DNA from 3 places in the Pseudobacillus sp. 179-B 2D1 NHS genome. Region 3 is predicted to be linked to each of the others. Evidence: riboswitches for the same ligand, from Rfam matches in the RefSeq annotation. Region 3 holds a riboswitch; each other region holds the start of a gene.

What was found. A riboswitch is a leader RNA that binds a small molecule or an ion and turns the genes downstream of it on or off. The one in region 3 is predicted to bind cyclic di-GMP.
Region 1: linked by a shared signal. The riboswitch ahead of ACH0BF_RS24005 (hypothetical protein) and the one ahead of ACH0BF_RS03735 (HAMP domain-containing methyl-accepting chemotaxis protein) in region 3 are both predicted to bind cyclic di-GMP.
Region 2: linked by a shared signal. The riboswitch ahead of ACH0BF_RS22945 (sensor domain-containing protein) and the one ahead of ACH0BF_RS03735 (HAMP domain-containing methyl-accepting chemotaxis protein) in region 3 are both predicted to bind cyclic di-GMP.

What each region holds. Positions count from the first base shown of each region.
Region 1 covers NZ_JBIQDP010000043.1:16,320-21,985, reverse strand. The annotation lists gene ACH0BF_RS24015 (hypothetical protein) at 183-791, opposite strand; gene ACH0BF_RS24010 (hypothetical protein) at 1,057-1,227, opposite strand; gene ACH0BF_RS24005 (hypothetical protein) at 1,377-1,679, opposite strand; cyclic di-GMP riboswitch class I at 1,737-1,821, opposite strand; gene ACH0BF_RS24000 (SRPBCC family protein) at 1,883-2,338, opposite strand; gene ACH0BF_RS23995 (amino acid permease) at 3,090-4,529, opposite strand; gene rocF (arginase) at 4,732-5,634, opposite strand.
Region 2 covers NZ_JBIQDP010000036.1:14,739-20,404, forward strand. The annotation lists gene ACH0BF_RS22935 (TrmB family transcriptional regulator) at 1-505, shown strand, start outside; gene ACH0BF_RS22940 (response regulator transcription factor) at 875-1,042, opposite strand; cyclic di-GMP riboswitch class II at 1,707-1,789, shown strand; gene ACH0BF_RS22945 (sensor domain-containing protein) at 1,863-4,019, shown strand; gene ACH0BF_RS22950 (methyl-accepting chemotaxis protein) at 4,079-5,666, shown strand, end outside.
Region 3 covers NZ_JBIQDP010000002.1:291,018-296,683, reverse strand. The annotation lists gene eutH (ethanolamine utilization protein EutH) at 278-1,537, shown strand; gene ACH0BF_RS03740 (hypothetical protein) at 1,814-2,083, shown strand; cyclic di-GMP riboswitch class I at 2,420-2,507, shown strand; gene ACH0BF_RS03735 (HAMP domain-containing methyl-accepting chemotaxis protein) at 2,617-4,323, shown strand; gene ACH0BF_RS03730 (MFS transporter) at 4,361-5,533, opposite strand.

The DNA of each region.
Region 1 (5,666 bases), on a different contig from region 3:
GCTTGGCTTCTTGATAAGCATGAGCAAAGAATCTACCCCCTCTCTTCCACTTATTATGAAAGGGTCGGTCCATTTTTCATGCTGGTTCATGGACAAAAGGTTTTTATTCACAAAATAACAGTCCCGCTTGCTAAAAGCAGCGGGACCATTCCTACCTTCATAAAAATGGGGCACTTTAAAAATCAGCGCTGAAGAGATGAATTCATCTGTTGGTTCTGTTGATTTTGCTGGTATTGTTGAGAACTCAATTGCTTCAATTGTTGCTGAGACTGATCAATTTGTTGAGTCATTTGGTTTAGAATGCTAAACGATTGCAACGTTTGTCCCACGCTCCCTAGCATTTGTGCAGCTTGTTGAACTGTTTGCTGAAGCTGCTGGAACGTCTCTTGTTGCTGACTTTGAGCTTGTCTTCTAAATTGCTGCATCTGTTGGAGCAATTGGGATGCTTGCTCGTTTTGCATAGTAGCAGGCTGGTCGATAGAACCTAATTGTTGTTGAGAACTTTGGAGTTGGTTCAAGGCAGTGGCCATAGAATCTAATTGGCTTCTTAAAGGCGCCAATTCTTCTCCAATCTCTTCTTCAAATTTTCTTTCCGCTACTCTTTCAGCTACTTGTTCAGTTACCTCTTCAGATGTTTTTTTAGCCATTATAAAGTCCCCCTTTGTTAAATTCGGCACATTTTCCATCACCAAGTCATCCGTCCTGTTATCTGCTCGTCCCTTTTTTTCTGTAGAAACAAAATGAATAACAGCAAGAATAACCAAGCCGACGATTAATAGCGTAAGAATCAAATGTACTACCTCCTGGGCTGGCGACTATGTGCTGCTTTTGAAACACAATGATATTATGGACTTTGCAACCGACTCTTATTAATACCAATGATTCCTTTGGAAGTCATTAAATAGAGAGATCATTTACTTTTTTTAACACATGCATTCCACTACTCCCCACTCTTATATGAACCGATTCCTTTTCCACTAACTTTATCATGAGAAAAAGCCTTGCTCACTAAGAGCAAAGCTTTTATTGTTTATATGAGAGGAAGCATATGCCTATTTATCCTTCTTGTTGCTCTATTGTTGCAATGGCAATGGAAAGCCCTTCAACCACTCCTTTAATGTAGGACTCTTTATTAATGTTGTCCTTCTTTAAGGCTATTTCAATCTGTTTGTTCTCATACAAATCCTTTGCATTTTGCAACATTTTGATGACTTCGTTTTTATCCATTGACAATCCTCCTATCTTACCCATGTTGTTCATTTCTACTAGCAGTCTAATCGAGTACAAATTAACCCTCGAAGGCAGCCACCTTCTGTAACTTATTTACCCACCAAGCAAGCTGTTTAATCCTCCATCGGGAAAAAATAAGAAATGAGTTAAACATTTAAAAATTCGTCTAATCTTTCCTCTGCCGATTCATTATTTGCAGGCAACTCCGTTAAAATATTTAGCATCAAATTCTTTTCAGCCATCTTCTTTAATGCGTCAAATACATTCGGCTTATAATTTTTTAGCAGCGTCATAATTTCAGCAGCCGGCAATGGCACTTTAGATCGAATCTTTAAGAAAGACCACAAATAAGCGACAAAATCGTGAGCGGCATCGGTGTTATCCGGATGTTTTTTTAGTAAATCATAAAATCGTTGAATGCTTTTTCTTAATTCTTCATTTTCTTCCATCAATTTCGGTCCCTACCTTTTATTTGCGTAATCACCCAAATGAGGAAGTCTTTCTCATTTGGCAGCCCGGCTATCATTGTCTGTAAACTTTAGACCCGTGGCTTTGCGTCCTTATTTTTCAATAAGTTTGCCTTTTCATCAGAAACAATTTAATCATACAATAAACAAGGGGATGATGAAAAACATAACCCTTGCTCTTTATATTAGGTAACACGTTCAGCCATTTTTTTCAATTCCTTTGCACGTAAAATAATAAATGCAGTCATGTATTTTTCTAAAAATAACTTATCAGCTATAACGCCCAGTATACCAAGTGGAGACTTATATTGAAACGTATCTATCATTAATGTGCCATCCGCTTTTTCAACAAATTGATGTATATGCTTAAAAGAGTGAAAAGCTCCATGTACCATTTCATCTATGAATTTATTCGGCTTCTCCATAAATGTCACCTGGGATGTCAGCCTTTGCTTAATACCAAAGTGAACGGCTTCCCAAATAACAATATCTCCTTCCTCCAACATTCCTTCGGTTACGCCCCCAACCGCTTTTTCGTTTGTCTGATGTGTCGTTTGTGTATGTACCTTTACATTCCTCGCCAGATCAAAACATACTTCAATCGGTGCTTGAATAAATTGTTCATGTATAATAACAGGCATTTTCCTTCTCCTTTTGAGGCCTGGCTTATGGTTACCCCTTTTGACAGTGGCCTATGGTCATGGCAGAAAGGTTTTCTCCCTATGGCCTAACAATGTGAAACCTCGTATCTCCAAAGCCACATTAGTCAATTCTCAGCTGTCCACTTTTCCCGGTCATAAAAGACTAAATCGAAATGGAATACTGTCTTTAAGCTACTGACATGCTGCAATATAAACAAACGTTCATCCCCAAACAAAAGCGACATGAGTTTCAATCTCTTTTAGTTTAGACGCCAGCATGTCGCCAATCAATAGAATTAAACTCTCGAAAAGACATTCCTGTACCATTCAATAAAGTTGCACAAAGTAATTCTTGATCTATCCCCTTTGTCTATTCTTGATAAATTTCGTTGATCATTAAATATGGTACGTTTCTCCATTTCATCCTTATATAAAGGATAACCTGGCTTATTGTTAGACTTACCTGATCGTTGTCCCCATGTACTTATTTTGCAAACTAATTTTGAATCTGCGAATAAAGAGGATGGAAGAAAACAGAATAACTACTTTACAACAATAAGCTGCTAAATAGAGGCAAAAAAGCAGTTGAAAGAGCCCTCTCTTTAACTGCTTTTCTGGGAGCACCAGCCCCTGCTTCAATGATCATTAGTTAATAAAATAAAAAGCTGTTCCATAAGCCGGATTTCCGTCTTATAGAACAGCTTTTTCATTTAAATAAACAAGCTGGCCTACTAAAAAAGCTCTTTTCTTTTTACTTAAGAATCATTTTCTTATCTAGTGTTAGCTGTACCTCTTGTTCATTTGTATTGAAAATTTGTTTTTTCTTCATTTTGAAGTGATAAACCACGTAACAACCAATAAAGAAGGCTCCGCCGCAATAAAGCGCCATGCGCTGCGCAGGATCAAATGCCAAGCTAATCATGACGATACAGTTGGCAGTCAAAGCAATGATCGGCAGTACCGGATAAAGAGGAATTTTAAACTTTAAGTCTTCCACTTTGCCGCCCTGGCGGATATACGCTCTTCTGAATGCAAGCTGGGAAGCTGTAATAGCGATCCAGCCAATTTGCGCTCCTAAGCCTGCAAGGGAAAGCAGCCAAACAAATACAGTCTTTGCCGCTACTACACTTGAAAGCAAAGATAAACCGGCTATTGCAAGTGTGATGAGCAAGGCATTCATCGGTACCCCTCTCTTATTTACCCTTCCTAACGCTGGGCTTGCCATCTTCTCTCCGGAAAGAGAGTATAGCATGCGTGTCGCAGCATAAAGACCAGAGTTAGCAACCGATAGAAGAGCGGTAAGAATAACGAAATTCATTATATCCGCTGCATAAGGAATCCCGATGCTGTCAAATATAACGACGAATGGGCTTTCAATGACTCCCGCCTTTTCCATAGGAATCATGCCTGCAAGTACAAAGACAGATAGCACGAAGAAGAAAAGTGTTCTCCAAACTGTTTGTCGAATGGATTTAGGAATGGTTTTCTCAGGATTTTCACTTTCCCCGGCAGCGATCCCAATTAGTTCGGTACCCTGGAAGGAGAAATTCACGGTAATCATTGTTATTAGCAAGGCGGATATCCCATTAGGGAAAAGCCCCTCGGCATAAAAGCGCGAAAGAAATGGTGCCTCTTCTCCACCTTTCATATCAATTAAACCAAACATGGCAGCTCCGCCAACTATGAGAAACACAATAATGGCTATCACTTTAATACTTGAGAACAAAAATTCTGCTTCAGCAAACGCTCTTGTTGACAGGGCATTCAATAAAAAGAGAAGAGCAGCGAATATAGCACACCACATCCAAACTGGTGAATCAGGGAACCATCTCAACATGAGCTGGCCTGCCGACAAAAATTCTAACGCAACAGTCACTGCCCAGCCAAACCAGTAAAGCCATCCAATAGAGAAACCAGTCGCGGGGCCAATAAATCTCGTAGTATAGGTTTGAAATGAACCTGAGACCGGCATGGCAACAGACAATTCCCCGAGGCAAAGCATGGTTAAATACATGATGAACCCGCCCACTAGATAAGAGAGAATCGCACCGGTCGGTCCAGCTTCATGAATAGTATAACCTGATCCAAGGAAAAACCCTGTACCAATACATCCTCCCAGAGAAATCATAAATAAGTGCCTTGCTTTCATGCTTCTTTTTAATTCATGTGTTTGGTTTTCTCCTGACTTCATTCAAACTCTCCTTTAGCTTGTTATTTTGAAAACGATTTCGTTTTTGTATAGGAGTTATTCCATTGATTATTACGATTTTGCGGGCCCTTTATCTTTTTTGATAAACTGCCCGCAGAAAAATCTATGATTCTTGCTACATAAAAGATTGACTAGCTTTATAGAAGCTCATGGCTTTCTTGGTTGTTAAGCTGCTTTATTTAAATTACAGCAATGTATCTCCCAATAAGGAACTTATCAATGCAACAGCCGCTGCAGCCGTTTTGTTGTGCTCATCCAGGATTGGGTTGATTTCTACAAACTCTGCTGAAGTTACTATGTTAGCCTCTGATAACATTTCCATGGCTAAATGGCTTTCGCGGTAACTAATCCCTCCAGCTACAGGTGTCCCCACTCCAGGTGCATCCTCTGGATCAAGCCCGTCCAAATCAAGCGATAAGTGCACGCCATCCGTGCGTTCTTTTAAATAAGCGATCGTTTCTTCCATCACGGCAGTCATGCCTAAACGGTCGATTTCATGCATTGTAAACACTTTAATGCCTGTTTCCTTGATCAGTTCTCTTTCTCCCGGATCTAAAGAGCGAGCTCCGATAATAACCACGTTTTCAGGCTTTACCTTTGGAGAAAAACCGCCAATATTCGTTAGGGAAGGATGTCCCAGTCCCAGACTTACCGCCAAAGACATTCCGTGAATGTTTCCTGATGGAGAAGTTTCTGCGGTATTTAAATCGCCGTGGGCGTCATACCAAATCACCCCCAAATTTTCAGGGCGCTTCGCTACACCTGCCAATGTTCCAATAGCAATACTGTGGTCTCCCCCTAAAACCAACGGAAACCGGTCCATGCCAATTACCTCATCTATTTTTTGTCTCAGTGCCTCATTTCCCTCTGCGACAGCGCTTAAATTTTTTAAGTTATGATCTGTATCAGCTTTCGTTTTTTCTTTAATCTCGACCTTTATGTCTCCTTCGTCGTGGACCATGTAGCCAAGATTTTCAAGTCTTTCGCTTAACCCGGCATAACGGATAGCACTTGGCCCCATATCTACGCCTCTTCTCGTTTGGCCGAGATCCATAGGAACACCGATGATTGAAATTTCTTTTCTCATACTTCATTCTCCCTGTTCAAATTTTCTCACCT
Region 2 (5,666 bases), on a different contig from region 3:
AAACATCTGGAATATCACGGGACGCAATGAAATACTTGATAAGGTAAAAGCTTGTATAGCATCTGCAAAAAAAAGAATTCTCTTAGAGATTTGGAAAGAAGAATTTGAAGAATTGGAGTCTGAACTAAGACAGGCAGCAAAAAGAGGAGTTAATGTAACGATTATTATTTATGGGGAAATCGTCTCTGATTTTGCTAATGTTTACCTCCACTATATGGGTCATGAAATTACGGAAAAGTACGGTGGACGATGGCTAGTTATTAGTGGAGATGATTCAGAAGTAGTAGCAGGTATTGTCTCACTGGAGAAAGATAGCCGTGCAGCCTGGACGATGCATGTAGGCTTAGTCATGCCCATTACAGAATTCATGATTCACCATTTGTATCTCATGGAAATTATGGAGAAACATAAAGATCTTTTAGAAGAAAGTTTTGGGAAAAAACTCGTCAATTTACGCCGCAAATTTTCTATCCATCCGAATTTTAAAAAACATTACGTGGACTAAATTTATACTATTATTGTTTTATACAATATAAGAACAAAAGCATTACTTCATAGCAAATAATGCTTTTTTCTTAAACTAACAGGTATTAGAGTTCACAGGCGCGAGCAGCTTCAACAGCCATTGAACTTCAACAATTGGGCGCGACTGCTATGCGATACAGGTAGAAAATGAGCAACTTTTTATAAAAATGAAAATAAGGCTGCTGAATAAGAATCTATTTTTGATCAACCTTTTTCCAAAACATGATTTTTGTATATGCTGCTCAATAAAATGCACCAAGATATTTTTGGTCAAATTTTATTCCAATCTAGCACTACATCTGCTCATGATCGACTCATTTTTAAATTTAAGTACATTAGCTTGAATGTATTATTGTAAACTCTCCAAATTATGTACCTTAAAACAGAGGTTTGTACGATTATTAACATCAAATTTTTCGTAAAGGCTCTGTATATGTTTTTTTATAGTATTTTCACTAATAAATAGCATGTCGGCAATTTGTTTATTGGAATATTCCTTTTTCACGTAGCGCAACACGCCTCTCTCTAGGCGTTAAGGAATTTCCAAAGAAACCGTTTTCAATAACCAGTGCTCATGCAATCTTTGCGCTAAATACCTCAATATAATTTCAAGACACATAACCTCAGTTTTATTAATTTCTTTTTTATTTTTTGAAGTAACAAAGTCCACCAATCCAACAACTCTATTATCCTTTACTAAAAATATTCCTGTGTTGTTATAGAATCCATATTTGTCATAAAGCTATTAAAATACTCACTTTTTTCATAGTCTTTTTTTGATTGAAGATCGAGAAGCCCAATTACACGGCGCTTGGGGATAATGTGTTTTAGTTTGTAAGGAACTAATTGATCCATTTCAAAATAATTGTCTAAATAATCTTTAGTAATGGGGGTACCCCTTATTAGAAATAAATGTATTTTTATGATCAAGGATAAATTAGAAAATGATCAAACCTTTTATAAAATCCAAGCTTAAATGTTCTGAATAGGAATTCACTTTGATAAAACTTTTTCAAAATGAATTCCTAATTACGATAATCTTTTTAGTGCTAAATCTGTCGAGGGGAGGGAGTATTTTACTTCTTCTATATTTTCCATTTTTTATTGACTGTTTAGGCTAAAAGAACTATTATGTTCGTAAGAAGTTATTCAATTAAGCCATTTACTACTTAATATAATAGTCATATAGAGAAGCGATGAACAGCCATTTATATCTGGGCACTTGAATGGCTTGGAGCGACTAGTGCAACCGACTCTTTTCTTAGAGTCGGTTTTTTGTCGAATGGGTTTTATTTAACTTAAACATTATATATTTCATAGAGCTGGAGGAAAATAAATTGAAAAAAGCACCTGTTACACCGGATCTTTCTGAAATTTCTCACTTGATAGAGCCATTAGATGAAAAAAATAAACCAATTGAAGCCTTGTTAAAAGAGTTAAGAGATGTCAAATATGCACTGGATCAGTCTTCTATCATTGCTATCACTGATCAAAAGGGAAGGATCTTTCATGTAAATGACCAGTTCTGTAAAATTTCCAAATATAGCCGAGAAGAATTAATAGGTCAAGACCATCGTATTTTAAATTCAGGCTATCATTCTGGGGGATTTTTCAAACAAATGTGGGCTACAATTGGATCAGGAGAAACCTGGAGAGGAGAGGTGCGGAATAGAGCGAAGGATGGTTCTTTTTACTGGGTAGATACGACGATTGTTCCATTTTTAAATGATCAGGGAAAACCATATCAATATGTGTCGATCCGAAATGATATCAGTTCTCGAAAGAAAATGGAAGAAGAAATGCGAAGAAGCGAGGAGAAATACCGTTTAATTACGGAAAACTCAGCTGACTTGATTTCAATTATTGACAAAGAAGGAAACTTTCAATACATTTCTCCTTCTCATATAACAATACTGGGGCATGACATGTGTGAACTAAAGTCTAACCAGCTCTTCAAGTGGATTCATGAAGAAGATCAAAAGATTTTATACACTGAATTAAGATTGCTAGCTAAAAAGAAAAAAATGTCTTCGCAGATAGAGTTTCGTATTAGAACGAGCAGAAATCAGTATAAGGATATGGAAGCAAGAATTAGTCCCATTATGAACGGGGACAGAAAAGCAAAAGATTTCGTGTTTATCATGAGAGACATAACCGATCGGAAAAAGTCGGAAAAAATGATTTATCATTTAGCCTATCATGATACTTTGACCGATCTGCCGAACCGCAGATTGTTTATGAAGCATTTGCGGGAGGAGATTAAGAAAGCAAAAAGTTCCTCTTCTCAGCTTGCTGTAATGTTTATTGATTTAGATCGATTCAAATTTGTGAATGATTCATGGGGGCATGAGAATGGCGATTTCATTTTAACTAAAGCAGCCGAGCGTATTAAAAAGTCACTTCGTTCATCGGATTTAGTTGCCCGATTAGGAGGCGATGAATTCACTGTACTGCTAAGTGGCATATCCAAAATAGAAGAACTGGAGCGGCTGGTGGAACGGATTCATTTAGACTTCCAAGAACCGTTAGAAATCGCCGGCCAGATGTATACACCTTCCTGTAGTATCGGTATTGCGACCTTTCCGCAAGATGGAGAGAAAGCTGGTGAACTGTTGAGCAAAGCAGATACCGCTCTTTATTTTGTAAAAGAACGAGGCCGGAACGGATATGCCTTTTTCGAAGCAGAAATGGAAGAAAAGTCATTGGAGCGTATTTTATTAGAGAATGAGTTGAGAAAAGCGATTCAGCTTGAGCAGTTTCATATTGATTATCAACCGAAAATAGATCTTTCAAAAAACATATTAATTGGAATGGAAGCGCTCGTGCGTTGGAATCATCCAGAACTGGGGAAGATTTCTCCCAATAATTTTATTCCCTTGGCTGAAGAAACAGGAATAATTATCCCTTTAGGGGAATGGGTACTGCGCCGTGGGTGTGAACAAAATAAAGAATGGCAAGATAAGGGTTATACTCCGCTAAAGATATCCATCAATTTGTCTGCGCGCCAAATCTCGGACCCTGATATTGTAAGGAAAATTGAAAAGATTCTAATAGAAACCAGATTGGAGCCGAAATGGCTTGAGATTGAAGTGACAGAAAGTGTATTTGTTAATATTGAAAATGCAATAACTATTTTACAACAACTTAGAGATTTGGGGATTCATATCTCTATTGATGACTTTGGAACAGGGTACAGTTCATTTAGCTATATTAAGCATTTACCTGTCGATACGCTGAAAATTGATGCTTCGTTCATTCGGGATATTCATCAAAATAAGGAAAGTCAGGCTATTGTGCAAGCTGTCTTGACACTTTCACAAACCCTTGGCATCAATGTGATTGCAGAAGGGGTTGAAAATCAGGGACAGCTAAATGTTCTGAGAGAGGATGGCTGTCTCCAAGGGCAAGGTTTTTTATTTAGTAAGCCTTTGTCTAGTCAGGACTTTGAAGAGTATTTAAAAGAATCTGCCAGAGGTACGGGAATTAAGAGATAGATTAAAGAAGATGCATTAACGACAACGAGCAGCTATATAAGGATTGAGGGAGGAAAAGTATGAAGCTTTTTTCAAAGAAAACAAAGTCATGGATGGACTATTTGGATAATTCTGCGGCAAAAGAGATATCTACAGTAGGAGAAAGGGTGAAAGAACGGCTGGCATTTATGGGAGTCAGCCAAGAAACGCTGGATCATGTGAAGGAAGCTCTGCCCATTCTTCTTCCTTACAAAGAAGAAATAGTGAATCAATTTTACGAGCATATTACTTCTGTAGATCACCTTAAACAAATGATCACAGAACATTCTACAGTTGAGCGCTTAAGGCTGACAATGGAAAGGTATGTTGAGCAGCTCCTCCGAGCGGACGTTGATAAAGAATATATACTGACGAGAATCGTGGTTGGCCAGGTGCACAGCCGCATCCATCTGACAGCAGAACACTTTATTGCTGCGCATCATCTGCTGATTCAAATTATGACAACAATATTGATGGAGAAACTCCATCCGCATCCTAACCAAATGATGAAGATAGTTCTTGCCGTTCAGAAACTAGCAGCCTTCGACCAGCAGCTTATCGTTGAGGTTTACATGGAAGAAACATTTAAATCTTTTCTATTTGGTGTTTCTGACATGCTCAATGACATGACACAGCTGAATACAACAAAGCAGCTGATCACAGAAATGGACAATATAGTGAAGGAAAGTCATAATGTTACAGCTGCTGCCGAGGAAGTGAGCGCCTCTATTATGGAAGTAGCCGATCATTCCGTCAAAGTAGCTGAAAGAACAGATGAAGCCGTTCAATCGGCTGAGCAAAGCAAACAGGTTATTAATGAAGCCTTACAGGATATTCAAAAAGTGGGTCATGTCTACCGTGATGTGACGAGACAAGTCAATCAACTAAATGAGGAAATTGAGCAAATTCAAAGTGTAGTAAAAGTGATTCAAGAAATTACAGATCAAACGAATTTACTTGCTCTAAACGCGAGTATTGAAGCAGCGCGTGCCGGAGAACATGGAAAAGGCTTTGCGGTTGTAGCGAAAGAGGTTCGGAAGTTAGCTGAACATACAAAAGAACAAACCATGCAGATTACCGTCAATATGGAATCTTTGCAAAGCGTTTCTCATCAAGTGACACAACAAATGGGCAGCACTGAAAAGCTGGTTGAGCGAAGTGTTAAAGAAGCCCAGTATGCGGATGAAGCATTAGAAAAAATCGTCTCAACCATGCAGAAAATCAACCAATCGACTTCACAAATTGCGGCAATGACGGAGGAGCAGACTTCTGCGATTATGGAAATTGCCCAACGAAATTCAGCGATGCTTGATCTTGGTACTTTATCTCAAGATATTGCCAAGAGAACGGCTCAAGTAATCTTTGAACTAAGCAAACAGATGGATAAGTATCGCCGCACCTTCTTTGAAACAAATATTAGACTAAATGCCAAAGATGTTATTAAGGTGGCCAAAACAGATCACCTTCTTTGGAAATGGAAGGTTTATAATATGCTGCTTGAGATAGAAACGCTTGATTCGAATCAGGTCTCATCCTATGAAGCGTGCAGGCTCGGTCAATGGTATTACGGCGAGCTACCTCCGTACATTAAAAACCAATCCGCGTTTCAACAGCTCGAAGAGCCTCACC
Region 3 (5,666 bases):
TCATAAAAAACACTCAAAAAATGAAAGCGCTATTTTGTCTATTATTAAAAACTTTTAGAAGCAGCTGCTGTTGAACAACGCCTTCTTTACTGATGATTTAAGAAATGAGGGGGAGGAATAGAAGCGAAAAAGAAACAAAAATTAACTAAATTTTGTCTTTTTTGTGAATTCAGGCATAAAAATTGCAAATATTAAAAAAGCATTTTTATGTATTTATTTTACTGGTGTGGAAATTTTTAACCGCACGACCACTTTGCAACTGAAAGGGAGAATGTCTATGGAGCATCTCGGTACTTATGTGATTTATGTAATTATGGCCTTTGTTATTATCGGAGCGATCGCAGCTGTGCGCAACGAAGAAGAAGGAATGGGCAAAGAGTTCATTCAGGGGATTCACACAATTGGACCGATTTTTATTCCGATTGCTGCTACATTAGCATCAATTCCGTACTTATCAAAGTTTATTGAATTTGCTTTTGGTCCACTCTTTTCTGCAATTGGGGCTGATCCAGCTATGGCCGCCACTACCCTTATTTCAAGCGACATGGGGAGCTATCAGCTGGCTGATGTGCTGGCTAGTGATCGTGAAAATTGGATTATTGCCACTGTTAACGGTATTATTATGGGGCCTCATATTATTTTTACTATCCCTGTTGCACTTGCTATGTTGCAAAAGCGCGATCATAAATATTTAGCGCTTGGAATGATGTCCGGCGTTTTGACTGTACCGATTAGCGTTTTTATTACAACGAGCATTTTGGCACTGACAGAAACGAAGATCAGGGACACAATCAGCACGACGGCTGAGCCGACCTATCAATTGTCCATGTCTATTGGGACAATTTTAATTAATCTTATTCCGTTAACGGCGGTTGGAATATTTATTGCTGTCGGTTTGAGAATGTTTCCTAATCTGATGATCAAAGGCTTTATGGCCATTGGGTGGTTTATGAGCACAGCTATGAAACTCGTACTGGCATGTACGATCGTCGAATATTTTACCGGCGTATTTACTGCCATATTTGGCCATTGGGGATTCGATCCAATTATTGCCGATGCAAAAGATCAATTTAGAGGACTGGAAATTGCCGGTTATATCGGTATTATGCTTGCAGGAGCTTTCCCGATGGTTTATGCCATTCAAAAGTATTTGGCAAAGCCGCTGCAATTCTTCGGCAAGCTGCTCGGTTTAAGCAGCATCGGCAGCGCAGGGGTAATTGCAGCCACAGCCAATCCTCTGGCACTTTTTAAAATTATTAAAGACATGCCAGCAAAAGATAAAGTATTAACGATTGCTTATGCCATTTCAGGTGGATGGATGATCGGGGATCAATTGGCATTTCCAGCTAACTTCCAGCCGACAATTATTATCCCAGTAATGCTCGGTAAGTTTCTTGGTGCTGTTTTGGCGATTCTTCTATGCTACTGGATTTCTATCCCGAAAGCATTGGAGATTGAACGGCTGGAGAAGTTAGAGAACAAGACAAAGAAACAACAAAATACAGCAGCTGAAGATCCACTTGAAGCAACTAGCTGATGATTCCATAGAGGTGCAGGATAAAGACTGCATCTCTATTTCTTTGTCTTTATATGTATAAGAAAAACTTTTACAAGGGAACAGTTATAAGGGGATTAAAAACAAGGCTGTCAATGAATTGTTCAATAGAAGCATGAAATATAATAGCCAGGTTGTCATTGAAAGCGCCAGCTGAATATAATAGTGTAAATCATGTTTTCGTTTGTGCTGCTCATCATGTCGCGGGAATTAGACGGGAAAACAAACTCGCGGAAGGCGGGGTATGGGGGCATTAACTTGTATAAAGCAGGAGCTTGGGTAAAAATCAAAAACAGAAATGCCGTTGGATTTGTATTGGAAGCAAGCTACCATGGTGCGATGGTGTTTGTGATCAGAAATGGAAAGCCAGTTGGAGAACACAGATACAGCTATCATCAGTTGACACTGATGAATGACGATTTAACAGCGGATGAACTTCTTGATTTAGCTAGACTAACAGTGGATTTAAATCAGAAAGAATGGTTTATGGAAGTAACAGAACGGATGAAGGAGATATCTGGTGGATAGCGTGGAATCATTTACTATTTTGTTGTGTAAGGAAATAATATTACGAGAGAAAAGGTTCAGCTAATAATGATATGCTGAACCTTTTTTATTATCCACTCTTCATTTTATCTCCTTTTGTAACTGATTTAGTAATTTATACTCATATGCATGTACTTATATAAATTGGTTTTTGATTGGCGCTGTTTTTCTCAACTATCTCACTTGATTAGATTATATAGTGGATGGAACTACCACATTACTTATGAAAAAGACAGAATAGAACAAATAGTTATAATTGCTTAAATTGGTAAAATTATATATGATTGAGAAAAGGGATATGTGACTATTTATCTATATTATCTATACTGGCAAACTCGATGAAAGTCGGGGACGCAAAGCCACAGGTCTAAAACATGGAATGTACCATGATGGCCGGGCTGCCGAACTGTTTTTTTACAAAGAGCTCTTCTGGCCGTCCGCGTAAAGTTATTTTTGGATTTACGTTGACGAAAGGAGCTCTTTTATTTTTGTAAAGACAGAAGGAGGGGGAAGTCTTGGTATCGAAGCTGCTAAAAAATTTAAGTATTGGAAAAAAGTACGGATTGGCTTTAGGAGTGGTTATTCTACTTTTCTGTCTCTCTGCCATAGTTGTTTACGTAAAGCTGGTAGATGTTAAAGAGAATATTGCCGCTCTTGAGCAAAAGGGAGACCGAGCTATCAAAATGACAAAAATGGCTTCTTTATTCAGCGAACAAGACATTCGAATTGCGGATTATATTAATCACCCTGACGAGCGGTTTGTCAAAGGATTTGAGGAAAGGAAACAAGCCTTTACTAAGCTTGAAAAAGAATTAGAGGCAGCAATTAAAACAGAGAAAGAAGAAGAGGTTTTTGCGTGGATTAAAGGAAATAATAAAGAAGTAAGTAAGGTTTTCCATGATAAAGTTATACCTGCTGTCAAAAGTGGAGATGAATTAGAGACATTGCTCGCCAGACAAAGAACACAGGCTTTGAGAAGTGAAACGGTCGAAAAGCTGGCAGAATTGGAAAGCATGATTAATGAACAGCGAAAGTTAGCGTCTAATGAAGCAAAGCATAGTTTGAATGAATCGATTACTGTATTAATTTTCTCCATTATTTTATCTGCAGCCATTGGCTCGGCAGCTGTTTTTATGATCAATCGTCTGGTGAGACATCACTTGAACCGGGTGGTTGAGATGGCCGACAGTATTTCGGAGGGGAATCTACAGATCAAGAAAAGTAATTATGAAGGGGAAGATGAGATTGCCCAGCTCAGCTCGGCTATGAATCAAATGCTCGAGAGCTTACAGGATATAATCCAGAAAATTACCGTTACATCTGAAATAGTAACCAGTCAAAGTGGAGAGCTGACCGAGGCGGCTAGTGAAGTGAAAGCGGGCAGCCAGCAGGCAGCAGCTACTATGCAACAACTTTCGGCGGGAGCCGAATCCCAGGCCCATGAGGTAAATGACCTTTCAGAGGTCATGGCCAGCTATATTGAAAGGGTTCAAGAAGCAAATAGCAGCGGCGAACACATTTATATAGCCTCAAAAGCTGTTTCAGAATTAACTACTGAGGGAAAACGCTTAATGAGTTCCTCTGTCAATCAGATGAGAGAGATTGACAAAATTATGCAGGCTTCTGTTGAAAGAGTAAGAGGACTTGATCGTCAATCACAAGAAATTTCATCATTAGTAGCAGTCATTCAGGCCATTGCTGAACAAACGAATTTATTGGCGTTAAATGCTGCGATTGAAGCAGCAAGGGCAGGTGAACATGGAAAAGGGTTTGCTGTTGTTGCAGCTGAGGTACGCAAATTAGCCGTCCAAGTCTCTCACTCTGTAAAAGACATTACAGCTATTGTTTCAGATGTTCAACAAGAGTCATCTGAGGTTGCTCATTCCTTGGAAGCTGGTTACATAGAAGTTGGGAAGGGGATGGGTCAAATTCAGACAACAGGAGCAATGTTTGAAAAAATTGATGCTTCTATTTCTGAAATGACAGAGAGAGTCCAATTTGTTTCCAAAAATTTGAACCAAATAGTAACGGGCAGTGAACAGATGAACAGATCGATTGAAAATATTGCGTCGGTTTCTGAAGAATCGGCAGCTGGAGTTGAACAAACTTCTGCCTCGATTCAGCAAACGAGCAGCTCAATGGAAGAGATTGCTGAAAATGCCGTAAAGTTGTCAAAACTGGCTGAGGACCTTAATGGCTTAGTGTGTAAATTTACTGTTTAAAAGAATATGCCCTCCTTGAGGAGGGCATAGAGATGATTTAAGCCGATACATTTTGTTTTGCGCGAGCAAATTGCCTTGTAGCAAATAAAACAACAGATGCAAAAAGGAAGGCAGCAAAAAGAAATTCCACTCGGTTCCCCATTTTATAAAATACTGCACCAATCATGGGACCAGCTGCCATGCCGAGGTAGCGAAAAAAATTATATGTCCCAATCGCTGTCGCCCGATTATGGAGAAAAGCGAGGCTTAGTAAGGTGGTTTGAACAGGGAGAGAAAGCCCTAGACAAAGACCGAATAAAGTAATGCTACCAACCAATAGCGGCAGCGAGACGGCAGCTATGATGACAAAGAGGATTGTAGCTGCAACATTTAATGAAGAGCTGAAAATAAGAAACTTTTTTGTATTAAAGTGCTCCTGCAAACGACTGCCTGCAAAGCTGCCGATAACAACACCTAGCGACATAGGAAGAAAAATAAGTCCTTTTTCGCTTGCGGATAATTGATAAAAGTCAGAAAGCAGGTGAGGCATAAACACCAAAAAGTTATAAAATGTAAAGTACTGAACAAACCCTAGAAGAATAACGACAGAACCGATCGGGTGTTTTAAAATAAAATAAAAGTCTCGGGGAGAAATTCTCCCACTTTCTTCTCCCGCTATCTTTGTTTCGGGTAAGAACTTATATGTCAATAGCCACATGATAACTCCAGTAGCAGCAAGTACCCAAAAAACCCCGTGAAATCCAGAGACCTCACCAACAATTCCCCCAATTACTGGGCCTACAACGGGACCAAGAGATACCATCATTTGGAAAGTCCCCATTGATCTTCCCAGTTGTTTCCCGGTAAATAAATCCCCAATTACAGTAGTAGCTACGACAGAGCCGACTGCAATACCGGCTGCCTGAACAGCGCGAAAGAAGATAAGAGATGGAATAGAAGGGGAAAGAGCCGCTCCAATCGATGCAGCTATGTAAATTAAAATTCCCGGCAACATAATCCTTCGTCTCCCCAGCTTGTCTGCAAGAGGCCCATAAACAATTTGCATAAGAGCTAGTACGAGAGTAAAAATAGAAATAGTTAAATTGATTACAAATTCAGAGGTATGAAACTGTTGCTGTACTTCCGGTATGAGTGGTGCATAGATGGTTTGTGTAAAAGGACCGAAAAAAGCAGCAAAAGCTACGACGTATACAATTAATTTTTTATTCAACCCGCATGACACCTTTCTTCAGCAGAAATTATTTCATATGTAAGAACGCTCTCCAGGTACGGAACAGCAGAAATAACTATACATATATGAAAAGCACGAGTATATTGATGATAATTACTTAGGTAATTATATA